DNA from 2 places in the Streptomyces sp. NPDC005808 genome. Region 1 is predicted to be linked to the other one. Evidence: riboswitches for the same ligand, from Rfam matches in the RefSeq annotation. Region 1 holds a riboswitch; the other holds the start of a gene.
The links. A riboswitch is a leader RNA that binds a small molecule or an ion and turns the genes downstream of it on or off. The one in region 1 is predicted to bind glycine.
Positions count from the first base shown of each region.

Region 2: another riboswitch for glycine. It lies ahead of gcvP (aminomethyl-transferring glycine dehydrogenase); the one in region 1 lies ahead of gcvT (glycine cleavage system aminomethyltransferase GcvT).

Region 1 covers NZ_JBIAIK010000019.1:85,724-93,433, reverse strand. The annotation lists gene ACFYPC_RS32375 (L-serine ammonia-lyase) at 1-668, opposite strand, end outside; gene glyA (serine hydroxymethyltransferase) at 821-2,080, opposite strand; gene gcvH (glycine cleavage system protein GcvH) at 2,095-2,472, opposite strand; gene gcvT (glycine cleavage system aminomethyltransferase GcvT) at 2,596-3,714, opposite strand; glycine riboswitch at 3,862-3,958, opposite strand; gene ACFYPC_RS32355 (AAA family ATPase) at 4,179-4,853, shown strand; gene ACFYPC_RS32350 (enhanced serine sensitivity protein SseB) at 4,989-5,792, shown strand; gene ACFYPC_RS32345 (enhanced serine sensitivity protein SseB C-terminal domain-containing protein) at 5,961-6,755, shown strand; gene ACFYPC_RS32340 (ABC transporter permease) at 7,204-7,710, shown strand, end outside.
Region 2 covers NZ_JBIAIK010000024.1:68,131-75,840, forward strand. The annotation lists gene gcvP (aminomethyl-transferring glycine dehydrogenase) at 1-1,366, opposite strand, end outside; glycine riboswitch at 1,548-1,643, opposite strand; gene ACFYPC_RS34955 (PRC-barrel domain-containing protein) at 1,759-2,130, shown strand; gene ACFYPC_RS34960 (DNA polymerase IV) at 2,209-3,579, opposite strand; gene ACFYPC_RS34965 (MerR family transcriptional regulator) at 3,658-4,293, opposite strand; gene ACFYPC_RS34970 (bifunctional nuclease family protein) at 4,511-4,984, opposite strand; gene ACFYPC_RS34975 (MerR family transcriptional regulator) at 5,070-5,813, opposite strand; gene ACFYPC_RS34980 (FHA domain-containing protein) at 5,856-6,833, opposite strand; gene ACFYPC_RS34985 (DUF881 domain-containing protein) at 6,895-7,710, opposite strand, start outside.

The DNA of each region.
Region 1 (7,710 bases):
CAGGCCTGCATGACGCGCCAGATCGCGAGGAGGCCTTCGCGGATCTCCTCCTCCGTCCGCCAGGCGCGTTCGTTCTCCAGCATCAGCGCGGAGATCGAGAGACCCGTCTCGCGGGTCAGTCGCAGCAGCTCGTCGCCCGTGCGGAAGGGGTACTTCAGGACGGTGTCGTCCAGCTTGATGCGGTCCTCGCCCACCGCGTCGTCGTCGACCACGAAGCCGCCGCCGACCGAGTAGTACGTCTTCTCCAGTACGAGTTCGCCCGCGGCGCCGTACGCGAAGACCGTCATGCCGTTCGCGTGGTACGGCAGCGTTTTGCGGCGGTGCAGGATCAGGTCGTCGGAGAAGGAGAAGTCGATCTCGTGCTCGCCCAGCAGCCTGATGCGGCCCGCCGATTTGATCTCCTCGACCCGGGCGTCGGCCCCCTCCACGTCCACCGTCCGCGGTGAGGCGCCCTCCAGGCCGAGCAGCACCGCCTTGGGGGTGCCGTGCCCGTGGCCGGTCGCGCCCAGGGAGCCGTACAGCTCGGCGCGTATCGACACCACCGAGTCCAGCACGGCCTCGTTGCGCAGTCGTCGGGCGAACATGCGTGCCGCGCGCATCGGGCCCACCGTGTGGGAGCTGGACGGGCCGATGCCGATCGAGAACAGGTCGAAGACCGAGATGGCCACGGGAACTCCTCAAAGCAGGCAGAACAGGGTGGTGCAAGGGGCGGGCGCCGCCCACAGCTGTCATCCAGTGTGCGCGGCGCCCGAAGAAACGTACGTTCCGGGCGAATCGAAGGTGCGAATCGAAAAGTGAGGCCCGGGAAACGCGGGAACCGCTACAGGCCGGGGTACAGCGGGTGCCTGTCGGTCAGGGCCGCCACCCGGGCCTTCAGCGAGTCCGCGTCGTACGCCGGCTTCAGCGCTTCCGCGATGATGTCCGCGACCTCGGTGAAGTCCTCGGTCGTGAAGCCGCGGGTCGCCAGGGCCGGCGTACCGATACGGAGACCCGAGGTCACCATCGGCGGGCGCGGGTCGTTCGGGACGGCGTTGCGGTTGACCGTGATGCCGACCTCGTGGAGACGGTCCTCGGCCTGCTGTCCGTCCAGCTCGGAGTTGCGCAGGTCGACCAGGACCAGGTGCACGTCGGTGCCGCCGGAGAGCACCGAGACGCCGACCGACGTCACGTCGTCCTGGACCAGCCGCTCCGCCAGGATCCGCGCACCGTCAAGGGTCCGCTGCTGGCGTTCCTTGAAGTCGTCCGTCGCGGCGACCTTGAAGGAGACGGCCTTGGCGGCGATCACGTGCTCCAGCGGGCCGCCCTGCTGGCCCGGGAAGACCGCCGAGTTGATCTTCTTGGCGAGCTCGGCCGTGGAAAGGATCACGCCACCGCGCGGGCCGCCCAGCGTCTTGTGGGTGGTGGTCGTGACGACGTGGGCGTGCGGCACGGGGTTGGGGTGCAGGCCCGCCGCCACCAGACCGGCGAAGTGCGCCATGTCGACCATCAGGTACGCGCCGACCTCGTCCGCGATCCGGCGGAACTCGGCGAAGTCGAGCTGACGCGGGTACGCCGACCAGCCCGCCACGATCAGCTGCGGCCTGGACTCCCTGGCGAGCTTCTCGACCTCGGCCATGTCGACCTGGCCGGTGGCGTCGTCCACGTGGTAGGCGACCACGTTGTAGAGCTTGCCGGAGAAGTTGATCTTCATGCCGTGGGTCAGATGCCCGCCGTGCGCGAGGTTCAGGCCCATGATCGTGTCGCCCGGCTTGAGCAGCGCGAACATCGCCGCCGCGTTGGCCTGGGCGCCCGAGTGGGGCTGCACGTTGGCGTGTTCGGCGCCGAAGAGTGCCTTGACGCGGTCGATGGCGATCTGCTCGATGACGTCGACGTGCTCACAGCCGCCGTAGTAGCGGCGGCCGGGGTAGCCCTCGGCGTACTTGTTGGTCAGGACCGAGCCCTGGGCCTCCATGACCGCGACCGGAGCGAAGTTCTCCGAGGCGATCATCTCGAGGGTGGACTGCTGGCGGAGCAGCTCGGCGTCGACGGCGGCGGCGACGTCGGGGTCGAGTTCGTGGAGGGGGGTGTTCAGCACAGACATGTTCGTACGACTCCTCAGCCGGCGGTGAAAGCGATGTACTCGTCGGCGGAGAGCAGGTCGTCCGGCTCGTCCGCGATACGCACCTTGAACAGCCAGCCGCCCTCGAAGGGGGCCGAGTTCACCAGCGCGGGGTCGTCCACCACGTCCTGGTTGATCTCCACGACCTCGCCGGTGACCGGCGCGTACAGGTCGCTCACCGACTTGGTCGACTCCAGCTCTCCGCAGGACTCGCCCGCGGTCACCGTGTCACCGACCTCCGGAAGCTGGGCGTAGACGACATCGCCGAGCGCGTTGGCCGCGAACTCGGTGATGCCGACCGTCGAGACGCCGTCCTCGGCGACCGACAGCCACTCGTGCTCCTTGCTGTAGCGCAGCTGCTGGGGGTTGCTCATGGCCTGAATTCTCCTGTACGCGGGGGACTGCTGATGACGGGGGGAGGGGTGATGAGCTGGGCGGATGTGCCCGGTGTCATGTCTGGCACGCCCGGCCGGGTTCGGCCGACACGTGCGCCAGTGTCACTTCTGGCGCTTGTAGAAAGGCAGCGCCACGACCTCGTACGGCTCGTGGCTGCCCCGGATGTCCACACCGACTCCGGCGGTACCCGGAGCGGAGTGGGCGGCGTCGACGTAGGCCATCGCGATCGGCTTGCCCAGCGTCGGGGACGGGGCGCCCGAGGTGACCTCGCCGACGACCTTGCCGTCGGCGACGACGGCGTACCCCGCGCGCGGGACACGACGGCCCTCGGCGATCAGGCCGACGAGCACCCGCGGGGGGATTTCCAGGGCCGCCGCGGCGGCCTCGGAAAGCGCCTCGCGCCCCACGAAGTCGCCCTCCTTCTCGAACTTCACGACCCGGCCGAGGCCGGCGTCGAAGGGGGTGAGCGAGGTGCTCAGTTCATGCCCGTACAGCGGCATGCCCGCCTCCAGGCGCAGGGTGTCACGGCAGGACAGACCGCACGGCACGAGCCCGGCCGGGGCGCCCGCCTCGGTCAGCGCCTGCCACACCTTCTCGGCGTCGCCGGGGGAGACGAACAGCTCGAAGCCGTCCTCGCCGGTGTAGCCGGTGCGGGCGATGAGCGCAGCAACGCCCGCGACCGTGCCGGGCAGCCCCGCGTAGTACTTCAGGCCGTCGAGGTCGGCGTCGGTGAGGGACTTGAGGATGCCGGGGGACTCCGGGCCCTGGACGGCGATCAGCGCGTACGCGTCACGGTCGTCGCGCACGACGGCGTCGAAGCCCGCCGCACGCTCCAAGAGCGCGTCCAGCACCACCTGGGCGTTGGAGGCATTGGCGACGACCATGTACTCGTGCTCCTGGAGCCGGTACACGATCAGGTCGTCGAGGATGCCGCCGTCCGCCCGGCAGATCATCGTGTAGCGGGCGCGGCCGACGCCGACCGAGCCGATGTTGCCGACCAGCGCGTAGTTGAGGAGTGCGGCGGCCCGGGGCCCGCTGACCGTGATCTCCCCCATGTGGGAGAGGTCGAAAAGGCCGGCCTTCGTACGGACGGCGAGGTGCTCGTCGCGTTCGGAGCCGTAGCGCAGGGGCATGTCCCAGCCCGCGAAGTCGGTCATCGTCGCGCCGAGCGAGCGATGGAGGGCATCGAGCGCGGTGTGACGGGGTGCGTTACTGCTCATCGGTGGGGCTCCCAAGGCATGACGGCGAGGTCGTTCCTCCCCATCTGTCATCGGAACCTGAGAGGTTCATCACGACCCCGCGAAACGGTGGTCATGACTTGCACCTTGGGTGGGGCCCCTGGTCGGCGGCCCGCTTTTCAGATGTGCCTCGCCCGCGCGGTACGGGGCCTGAGAGATTCAAGGGAGGGACTTGCTCCTTCGGCGCCCAGGACGACGTGTCCCGGAACTCTCCCGCGCGGATTCAAGCGGCCGGTATGCAGTTGGCGCGCACATCATTGCACGCATCCCCCAGACACGGGAGGGGCACCTTCGCACACCCGAAACAGCGACCCGCAGTCATTCACAGCGTCATACAGTGACCTGTAACCAGCCTGTGGCGGTCCGATTACGGAAACAGGAAGCACCGCGCATTACCTTCTCTTTACACTCGGCGGGGATGGGACTCCAGACCCATGGGGAGGACGATCACGGTGAACAGGACCACGGCGTACGCGACGACGGCGGGACTAGCGCTGCCCAAGCAGCCCGGCGCCCCGGCCCGGGAGGCGTACCACCCGCTCCCGACGGCTGTCGTCCGCGACCTGAGGGACCGTGCCGGACACAGCCCGCACGGCCTGCACTTCGGCAGCTCCGACGTCGTCGTGGTCACCGGACTCCCCGGCAGCGGCAAGTCGACCCTGATGCGACGCGCCGTCTCGGGCCCGCGCGTCGACTCGCAGGACACCCGGGACCGCTGGGACGGACGGATGTCCCGCTGGCTCCCGTACGCGGTCTACCGTCCCCTCGTCCGCCTCGCCCACTACACGGGCCTGCACCGCGCGTTGCGCTCCGGCGCCGGAGTCGTCGTACACGACTGCGGTACGCAGGCCTGGGTCCGCCGCTGGCTCGCCCGCGAGGCCCGCCGTCGCGGCGGCGCGCTGCACCTGCTGCTGCTCGACGTCACACCGGGCACGGCGCTCGACGGCCAGCGCGAGCGCGGCCGTGGCGTTTCGCGGTACGCGTTCGGGCGTCATCGCGGCGCGGTCGCCCGGCTGCTGCGTTCCGTCGAGAAGGGCGATCTGCCCGAGGGCTGCGGTTCCGCGGTGCTCATCGACCGGGACGCGGCGGACGTGCTGCGCCGGATCGATTTCGGCGGCTGAGGCCGGTCGCAGGGGGCCCGAGGGGGCTGGGAACCGCCGAAGCGGCTGAGATTACGTACAGGCCCACTAACCTTGCCAGCCGGAACGCTCGAACACCCGAACACCCGAACAGTGGTCACAGCAGGCGGTAGACAGATGGACTTCCCGCAATTCCCCGACTTCCCCGGCCTCCCGGCGCAGGCGCACCCCCATCCGCACGGCGGATGGCCGGGCAATGAGCTGGAGGAGGTGCTCGCCGCATCCCTCGGCGTGCCCGCCGGGCCCTCGTCGGGTGCCCGCATCGTCGAGGTGCTGGGCCGCAGCTTCGTCTGGGTCCCGCTGCCGAACGGCGGCGGCCCGCACAGCGGCCCGCTCGACCTGCCCACGCTGGAGATCGCGGGTCAGGCGTACGTCCCTGTCTTCAGCTCGGAGGAGCAGTTCCGCCAGGTCACCGGCGGGCACATGTCGTACACGATCGCGCCCGCCGTCGAGTTCGCCCGCGGGCTGCCCCCGCAGGCCGGCATCGTGATCAACCCGGATGGTGTGGTCGGCCTGCCGCTGCCGCCCCTCGCGGTCGCCGAGCTGTGCCGCGCCGGGCACACGCCGCTGGACGGATCCGCGAGCGGCGGCCGGGTGCGGCTCTTCGAGCCCGACTGGCAGGACGACCCGGTGGACTTCCTGTCGGCGGCCTCCGCCGAGTTCGCCGGGACCGGCGTGGTGCTGACCGCCCGCCGCTGCCTGGCCAGCATCGAGGGCGGCTCGCCCGTGATGTTCATCGGCGTCGAACTCTCCCTGTGGGAGGGCGAGGCCCGCACGCTCCCGCTGGACGCGCTGGGCCGTGCGCTGGGCCGGGTCCCGGTCGACCGCCCCGTGAACCTCGTCCTCCTGGACATCACCCAGGACCCGGTGGGCGACTGGATGCGCGAGCGGGTGCGGCCCTTCTACCAGCACGGGCACTGAAGTCGCCGCCGAGAGGCGACCGAGCGACCACGACCGGCCCGCGGACGCGGGACGGCAGCAAGTCCCCAGCTCTCATGCGGCTTTCCGGCGGAGCGTCCCGCACCGGTGTCAGGGTCGCCGCATAAGCTGGTTTCATATCCGGGGCAACTTCGCGAAGGGGCGGTACAGGTGAGCGCCAGCGGCACCGCGGCCGGGCAGGTCGAGCACATGCTGCGCCAGGTGACGCCCGGGCGTTACGACGCCTACGAGGCGCTGCTGCGCGCGCTCGCGGCCCCGTCGGCAGGCCAGGTCTGGATGCTGCTCTGGCACGGCCAGTCCGGCTCCCCGGACGCGCAGTACGGAAACATGCAGGTGGACGGCTTCGGGTACGCGCCTTGTGTGACCTCCGCCCAGGAGCTCTCGGCCAGCGGCTGGAACCGTTCGTACGAGGTCGTCGACGGCCTGGACGTGGCCCGCACCCTGTACCCCGACCAGTTCGGTCTCTGGCTGAACCCGCACGCCCCCGGCGGTGGCGTCGGCGTCCCCTGGCTCGATCTGCGCCGTATCGCCACGGGCCTGGAGCGCCAGCCCGCGGGCCCCCTCAGGCTCTCCGAGCCGGGCATCGAGATCCCCCAGTTCTACGCCCTGCTCACGCAGAACGCGCACCGCACGTCCGCCGTGCGCTCGCTGCGCCGGGCCTGGGTACAGCCCGCGCTCGGCGCGCCCTACCTGGCCATCGGCCTTGATGTGTACGACACCTCGCCGCCGGCCGTCGACTCGGTGCGGGCGATGATGCAGCAGTCCATCGGCGCGGTGCCGGACGGGCTGCCCGTCTCGACCGTCGCGATGTCCGACGAGTACGACCCGGTGGCGATGTGGCTGCGGTCCAACGCGCGGCCCTTCTACGACCGAGAGGCGCATGCCGCCCCGGCGCAGGCACCGGTGGCCGGTGGCTACGGCTATCCGCAGTCCCGGTCATACTGATCTCTGTTCCACCACGAAACCGGTCCTGGCCCCGCCATGTCCTGATCTCCGCGTGCCGTGACTTCGTGTCTGACCTGCGGGGCGGCAGGCGTAAGGGTTGGATGTCCCCTTTGAGGCTGACACCGGCCGAAAGGGCGCCCCATGGCCCCTTTCACCACAACTGCCCCCTGTCCGCCCCCTGTTACCCACTGTTCGGATAACGGAATCCACTTAACCGCATCACGGTTGCGCATACTTTCTCCGTCAGGCCTGGCACGTGATCGTGGCGGCCATGAAGACTCCCGTGTCAGGCATGGGGTCCTCGACCCTGTGAGTGAGTGCAAGTCTTCGGAACAGCCCGGGATTCCAGGCCGCATCATCTGTGGCCGCTTCCGGCATGCAAGTGAACCAAGCCGCAGACAGCGGCAGGCGTAGGCCGGTCACCACCGGTCAGAGGGGTCGGGTCATTGTGACCGCACCGATCGAGACCACCGGGTCGGAAACGGGCGTACAGCCGGAGGCTGTGCTGGCCGGTGTCGACAAGGGGCAGATCGAGGGTCGTTCCCTGGGGCAGATCGCCTGGACGCGCTTCAAGCGCGACAAGGTGGCGGTCGTCGGCGGTGTCATCGTCGTACTGCTCGTCCTGCTGGCGGCGCTCTCGCGCCCCATCCAGGCGGTGTTCGGACTCGACCCGAACGCCTTCAACCAGGACCTGATCGACCCCAACACCTCTCTGCCCCTGGGTGACTTCGGCGGGATGAGCTGGGCGCACCCGCTCGGTGTGGAGCCGAAGTTCGGGCGCGACATCGCCACCCGCATCCTGGAAGGCTCCTGGGTCTCGCTGGTCGTCGCCTTCGGCGCCACGATCCTTTCGAACGTGATCGGCACGATCCTCGGGGTGGTCGCCGGGTACTACGGCGGACGGGTCGACACGATCATCAGCCGGCTGATGGACACCTTCCTGGCCTTCCCGCTG
Region 2 (7,710 bases), on a different contig from region 1:
GCGCCTCGACATCGCCCTCGACACCGAACGCGGTCCATACGGCGGCCAGTTGCCTGCGCGTGGTGGTCTCGTCGCACGAGATCGACACCTGGTCGGCGTCGACGAGGTGCAGGTTGACCCCCTGGTCACGCGCGGCCGCCACGATCTCGGCGGCCCGGCCCTGGACGCGCACGGTCAGCGTGTCGAAGTAGGCGCCGTGGACGACCTCGACTCCGCCCGCCTTCAGCCCCTCGGCGAGGATCGTCGCGTACCGGTGCGTACGCCGAGCGATCGTCTTCAGCCCCTCGGGACCGTGATAGACGGCGTACATGCCGGCCATCACGGCGAGCAGCACCTGAGCCGTACAGATGTTGCTTGTCGCCTTCTCCCGACGGATGTGCTGCTCCCGTGTCTGCAGGGCCAGGCGATACGCCTTGTGCCCGTCCGCGTCGACGGACACCCCGACCAGCCGACCCGGCAGACTGCGTGCGAACTTCTCGCGCACCGCCATGTACCCGGCGTGCGGACCACCGAAGGCCATCGGCACCCCGAACCGCTGCGTCGTACCGACCGCGATGTCCGCGTCCAGCTCACCGGGCGAGGTCAGCAAAGTCAGCGCGAGCAGATCGGCGGCGACGGTGACGACCGCTCCCAGCTCGTGAGCCTGCTCGACAAGCGGCTTGATGTCGCGTACGGCACCGGAGGCGCCCGGGTACTGGATCAGCACGCCGTTGATCTCACGCGCGGCGATCTCGGCGGGGATGCCCGCGCTCAGGTCGGCGACGACGACCTCGACGCCGGTCGGCTCGGCGCGGGTCCGGATGACGGCGACGGTCTGCGGCAGCGCGTCCGCGTCGACCAGGAAGAGACCCTTCTTGTTCTTGCCCATGCGCCGGGACAGCGCCATCGCCTCGGCGGCCGCGGTGCTCTCGTCGAGCAGCGAGGCACCGGACGTCGGTAGCCCGGTCAGTTCGGCGACGACGGTCTGGAAGTTCAGCAGCGCTTCGAGGCGGCCCTGCGAGATCTCCGGCTGATACGGCGTGTACGCCGTGTACCAGGCCGGGCTCTCCATGACGTTCCGAAGGATCACCGGCGGAGTGAAGGTCCCGTAGTAGCCGAGCCCGATCATCGAGTCGAGCACCTGGTTACGGTCCGCGAGGGTGCGCAGCTCGGCCAGCACCTCGGCCTCGGTGCGCGCGCCCGGCAGCTCCAGCGCCCCGGCGTTCTTGATCACGTCCGGCACCGCGATGGCGGTGAGCTCGTCGAGCGAGCCGTATCCGACCTGCGCGAGCATCTTGGCCCGGGCTTCGTTGTCGGGCCCGATGTGGCGCTGCTCGAAGGGGATTCCCTGTTCGAGCTCGGAGAGTGGAATGCGAGGGGCGGTCATTGCGGAGGCCTCCTGGTCTGACGCGACCTTCGAGGGGCACCCCGGCACGGGTACCCCGACGGCCTCCCCCTCTGTCATCTCAACCTGAGAGCTTCACCGGACCGCCCGCCCGCTGCGACCCGATTTTCACCGTCGGTGAGAGCGAGCGCCCATCGGCACCCGCTCTGCTTTCCAGAGTGACCTCGTCCGTGCGGTACGTGGGCCTGAGAGATTCCGGGGAGGATTTGCTCCTTCGGCGCCTCCGATGGTGTCCGGAGGACTCTCCCGCACAGGGTCAGCAGCCGTTTGCCAGCCTACCAGCGCGGACAACACCCGAGCCTTCGAGTGGCCACCTGCCTGAATCTGCTCTTTTGTAGTGCTTACGGATGAGTTGCGACCAATCGGAGGGCACCGTGCAGACCGACATCGATCCGCGCAACTTGATCGGCCGCAAGGCATTCGACCGCAACGGAGCCAAGATCGGCACGATCGACGAGGTCTACCTCGACGACGCGACCGGGATCCCGGAGTGGGCAGCCATACGCACGGGACTGTTCAGCAGGGACGCCTTCGTGCCCCTGGAACCCAGCGAACTCGTCGAAGGCACTCTGCGCATCCCCTTCGAGCGAGCGCTGATCAAGGACGCGCCCGACTTCGGCGTCGGCCGCCACCTCTCCCCCGAACAGGAACTCCAGCTCTACCACCACTACGGCCTCGACCTGACATCCCCGCCTCCCTCACCGGATCGCGACTTCGGCCGCCTGGCGGGCCCTGACGAAGCCTGAAGCCGCGCCAAAAGGCATCGCGCGACTGCCACCCAGCCACGCGGGAACTACACCCCCGTCCGCAGTGAGGCCCGCAGCTCAACCCTCACGGGGATGACCAACGGTCTGGGCCACCAAGGGCAACGGCTCCGCCGGCTCCAGCTCCGGATCGTCGGTCCGGAACGTCCGTACCCGCCCGGGCCCGGAGTACGGCGTCTCGAACCGAACGGTGACCCGCCCGAGCCCGCTGCCCTGCACCCACCCGTGCCCGAGCTCGGCGTGCCGCACATCGTGCCCCGCGGGCCATCGCCGCTCGGCCGGCGGCACTGGCTCCTCGGCGGACCCTTCCGCCACCTCCTCCTCGATGTGCTCCTGCGCCGCAAGCTCCCCCGCGGCGGCCTGCGCCTGCGCGAACAGGTCCTCCTGCGTGTAGTCCGCCAGCCCTGAGACACCCACGCCGAGCAGCCGTACGCCACCGGTCGTGTCCACCGACTCAAGAAGCCGCGCGGCCGCCTCCCGCACCACCCCGAGGTCGTCCGTGGGCCCCCGTAGCGTCTCGGACCGGGTCAGGGTGGAGAAGTCGTACCTGCGCACCTTCAGGACGATGGTGCGCCCCGACAGCCCGGCATCACGCAACCGCCTCACACACCGGTCGGCGAGCCGCTGTACCTCCAGACCGACCCGCACCCGGTCATGGATGTCCACGTCGTACGTGTCCTCGACGGAGACCGACTTGGTCTCCCGCTCGGCGACCACGGGCCGGTCGTCGTGCGCCAGCGCCATCGCGTACAGCGCGTGCCCGTGGGACTTCCCCAGCAGCCGTACGAGCTCGTCCTCGCCGGCCTCGGCAAGTTCCTCGACGGTGGTGATGCCGGCCCGCCGCAGATGATCACCCGTCGCCGGCCCCACGCCCGGCAGCGTCCGCACCGACATGGGCCCCAGCAGCGCACGCTCGGTCCCCGGCTCTATCAGCACCAGACCGTCGGGCTTGGCCTGCTCCGAGGCGATCTTCGCGAGCATCTTGGACGCCGCGAGCCCCACCGATCCGGTGAGCCCCGTGACAGCCCGGATGTCCGCGCGCAGCTTCTCCCCGGTAAGCCGCGCCGACACCCCGTCCCAGGCCGCTCCCCCTGCCTCCAGATCGACGAACGCCTCGTCCAGGCTCAGCGGCTCCACCAGCGGCGACAGGGCCCGCAACAGCCCCATCACCTGCTCGCTGACCTCCCGATAGATCCCGAAGCGCGGCACGAGATACGCGGCGTTCGGCGCGAGCCGGCGTGCCTGGGCCATGGGCATCGCCGAGTGCACCCCGAAGACCCGCGCCTCGTACGAGCAGGTGGCGACGACTCCACGTGGTCCGAGCCCGCCCACGACGACCGCTTTCCCGCGCAGGCTCGGCTTGGATGCCTGCTCCGCCGAGGCGAAGAAGGCATCCATGTCGAGATGCAGGATCGTGGGCGCGGTTCTCACATCTCCGATGCTGCCTTACGCCACTGACAATGCCCCGGCAAGCCGGGGCACCATCAGCCTCTTCCGTTCCCGAGTTCCTCAGACCGCGCGATTACGCCTTCGCGCCAGCTCGTCGGCGGGGTTGTTCCTCACGAGCGTCTCGCCGGTGTCCACGCGCTCACCGTGCAGCTGCGAGAGCGCGCTCTCGACATCCCGCCACACCACGCCGACGGCGATCCCGAAGACCCCCTGGCCGCCCTGGAGCAGCGCGTGGACCTCGTCGGGGGACGTGCACTCGTAGACCGTCGCGCCGTCGCTCATCAGCGTCATCCGCTCCAGATCCCGGAAACCGCGCTCCCTGAGGTGCTGGACCGTCGTGCGGATGTTCTGCAACGACACCCCGGTGTCGAGGAACCGCTTGACGATCTTCAGGACGACCACGTCCCTGAAGCTGTACAGCCGCTGCGTCCCCGACCCGTAGGCCGGCCGCACACTCGGCTCGACCAGTCCCGTCCTCGCCCAGTAGTCCAGTTGCCGGTAGGTGATGCCCGCGGCAGCGCACGCCGTGGGACCGCGGTAGCCGATCTCCTCGGAAACCGCCTCACCTTCACCGGTCACTGCTGTCGGCCGCCGCGGAACGTGATCGGCCGCGTTGCCATGAAGCGGGTACGGGCCGCTCTCCCCCAGACCGCGTCCGGGAGCACCCCCAGCCGTACCGTCGCCGCTGCTTCTCACGCCGACCTCCGTCCTTGACCTGCCTTCTCGACGGTAGGCAGTCACCAGGGGTGCGTCAACGATCGCCACACTCGGCACGCCGAGTGATAATCACCCTAGGAGTGGTTTCCCGTGCCCCACCGCGGGGAAAGGCTAGCCGAATGCTCTCTGAGCGAGCCGCGGCGCACCACACTGGCCGCCGGCAATTGCCACCCGGAGCTCTCCGAGGCCCGTGTCCTCATTGGCTGTTGGTGCCGAAGTCCTCGGGCGAGATCTGGTCGAGGAACTCGCGGAACTTCTCCACTTCGTCCTCCTGCTCGTCCGGGATCGCGATACCGGCGTCGTCCAGCACACCGTCGCTGCCGTAGATCGGCGTCCCGGTGCGCAGAGCCAGCGCTATGGCGTCGGAAGGCCTGGCACTCACCTCGACCCCGCTGGCGAACACCAGCTCCGCATAGAAGACGCCCTCACGCAGGTCGGTGATGCGTACTTCGGTGAGCTCCTGGCCGACGGCTTCCAGCACGTCCTTGAACAGGTCGTGGGTCAGCGGTCGCGCCGGGGCCATGCCCTGCTGGGCGAAGGCGATCGCCGTCGCCTCCCCCGGTCCGATCCAGATGGGGAGGTAACGATCGCCTCCCACTTCACGCAGAAGCACGATCGGTTGGTTGGAGGGCATTTCGACCCGGACACCTACGACATCGAGCTCGTTCACACAGCAACCCTAGGCCGTGCCCGGGACGTTTGGGTAGTCGGGCACGGAACGGGTGGGCGATCCGAGCCGCACCGAGCGCCCCGCGTCAAGGCAGCCGGACACCGAGCGCAGTCTGCACCAGCGCCGCGTGCAGCTTCACCGTGAGCCCCGCCAGCTCCTTCGTACGGGCCTCCGCGTGCGCCCTCGTCTGCGGATTGCGGTGCCTTCGCAGCGGGGCCACCACCTGATCGACCAGACCCGCGTCACGCTCGGCCGCGGCCTTCATCGCGCGCAGGTGCCGCGGCTCGATCCCGAACCGGCCCAGCTCGACGACGAGCGCGGCGACAGTCACCGCCTCTGCGTCGTACGCCCCGTCCGGGAGGGGCACGATGAGGCCGTACGACTCCCACTCCTCGAGCTCCAGCTCGCCGATCTCGGCGGCGGCCAGCAGCTCGGCACGGCCGACGCGGGCTGCCGTGGGGGTGTCGGGGTCGGAGAGCAGCTCGCCCTCGCCCGAGTCGCGCTGGCGCCCCACGGTCGGCAGCCGCACCGGCTCACCGCGTTCCAGGGCGTCCAGATACTCCCGGATGACCTTCAGCGGCAGATAGTGGTCCCGCTGCATCCTCAGGACGTGGCCGAGGCGCTCGACGTCGTTGGTGCTGAACTTGCGATACCCCGACGGGGTCCGCTGCGGCTCGATGAGACCCTCCGACTCCAGAAACCTGATCTTGGAGATCGTGACTTCGGGGAACTCGTCGCGCAGCACGTTGAGCACCGCGCCGATGCTCATCAGTCCGCTGTCCGTGGCGGCGGTACCGTGGCCGGCACCGCCGCTCGGTGATCGAAGCATGGACCTTCCTGAGGGTCCCCCCGGACGGAGCCCGGGGGAGGGTCAGATGCCCCGCTGGCTCGCGTAGAAGACCAGCCGGTACTTGCCGATCTGTACCTCGTCGCCGTTCGACAGGGAGACCGAGTCGATCCGCTCCCTGTTGACGTAGGTGCCGTTGAGGCTGCCGACGTCCGCCACCGTGAACGAGCCGTCGGCGACGCGACGGAACTCCACATGGCGGCGCGACACGGTCACGTCGTCCAGGAAGATGTCGCTCTGCGGGTGACGCCCGGCCGTGGTCAGCTCGCCGTCCAGCAGGAAACGGCTGCCCGAGTTCGGGCCGCGCCGCACCACCAGGAGCGCCGAGCCGAGCGGCAGCGCGTCGACAGCCGCCTGGGCCTCCGGAGAGAGCGCCGGCGAGAGCGTCTGACCCGTCACCTCGGCGTCGTAGGCCTCAAGGCCCGAAATGGAGATCGTGGACGTCGTCTCGGACGGACGCTCCGCGGTCACCCCGCCCCGCAGCGGCGCACCGCAGTTGGAGCAGAAACGGCTGTTTTCCGCGTTGCGGTTACCGCACCTCGTACACACCAGGGCCGACATGGACGGATCCTCCTGCCGCGGCTGCCCTCCAGGGGCATGGGAAGCGTACGGGTCGGCGGCAAACCCTCCACCCGCACTTGAGGCTGACGGGTCCCCGAAACCTATGCGGCCGGACTGGGCAGGGTCAACAGACGGCGCGCCCTGACCACCGGAAATGTCGCTGCCCGGACCACCGACCTCGTCCCGGAACAACGGGCGCTCGCCACCCTGATCCTCGGCATCTCCATGGCGTGGTGCACGGTGACGGGCAGTGGCATTGTCGCCGCCCTCTCCTCGTGCGCTCTTGCCGAACAACTTCGCAAACAACTTCACGGGCGATTCCCCTTGACCGAAACAGACCCGCCCGTGGGGCAGGACGAACCCTGATTGAACACACCGGTCGACCCGGACATCCTCACAACGTCCGTATCCACCTGACAGTTTCCACCACGCACCACCCATTCGGTGCGCCGACCCCCCGCAACCTCATGCCCTGACCCGGGGCCCCTCATGCAGCCCCGCTTCACTCGGACGACCGAGCGTAGTCAGGCTGCTTCGCCGGTCGCAAGGCGTCCACGACGATCTTCGTCGAAGGCTCCACCGCAACGATGGCCTGCTCCTTCTCCAGTGTCTGCACCACCCCTCCGGGGATGTTGAGCGCCGGCTCCAGATCCTGCGACTTGCCGATGACCTTGAAACGGTAGGGCTGGGTGATCTTGTTCCCGTCCACGCTCACGCCCTTGTCGGAATCCGTCAGATAGGTGCTGGCGACGACCCGTACACCGTTCACCTGGATCGCCTCCGCACCGGCCGCGCGGAGCTCCTGGATGGCGTCGAGCAGCATGTCCGCCTCGACCGTCCCCTTGGTGTCGTTGATCGTCAGAGTGATGCCGGGCCCCTGCGCGGCCACCGTGCCCGCCAGAATGCCGAGTTGCTTCTCCCTCTCGACAGTCTGCTTGCGCGCCTCCTCGGCCTGGTCCGAACTGTTCTCCAGCTCGGTGCGCTGATCTTCGAGACCCTGCTTCTCGTCTTCAAGACGCTGTGTACGGCTGTCCAGTTCATCGAGGATGCGTACGAGATCTTCCTGACGTGCGCCGCGCAGGGCACTGCCGCTGTCGCTGTTGGACGCCACTTGGACAGCCAGACCGAAGCCAAGGCCGAACAGCAGGAGCGCGACGATGAGTTGCGCGCGGGACGCACGCGGCGGCCACAGCCCCTGAACCAGTCGCTGACGGCCGGTCAGCGTCGGCTCGGCGGCGACCTCTTCCCGTTTCTCCGACTCTCGCTCCGGCTCCGGTGACGCGGGAGCCGCGGCCTGAATCTCTTCGGGGAGTTCCTT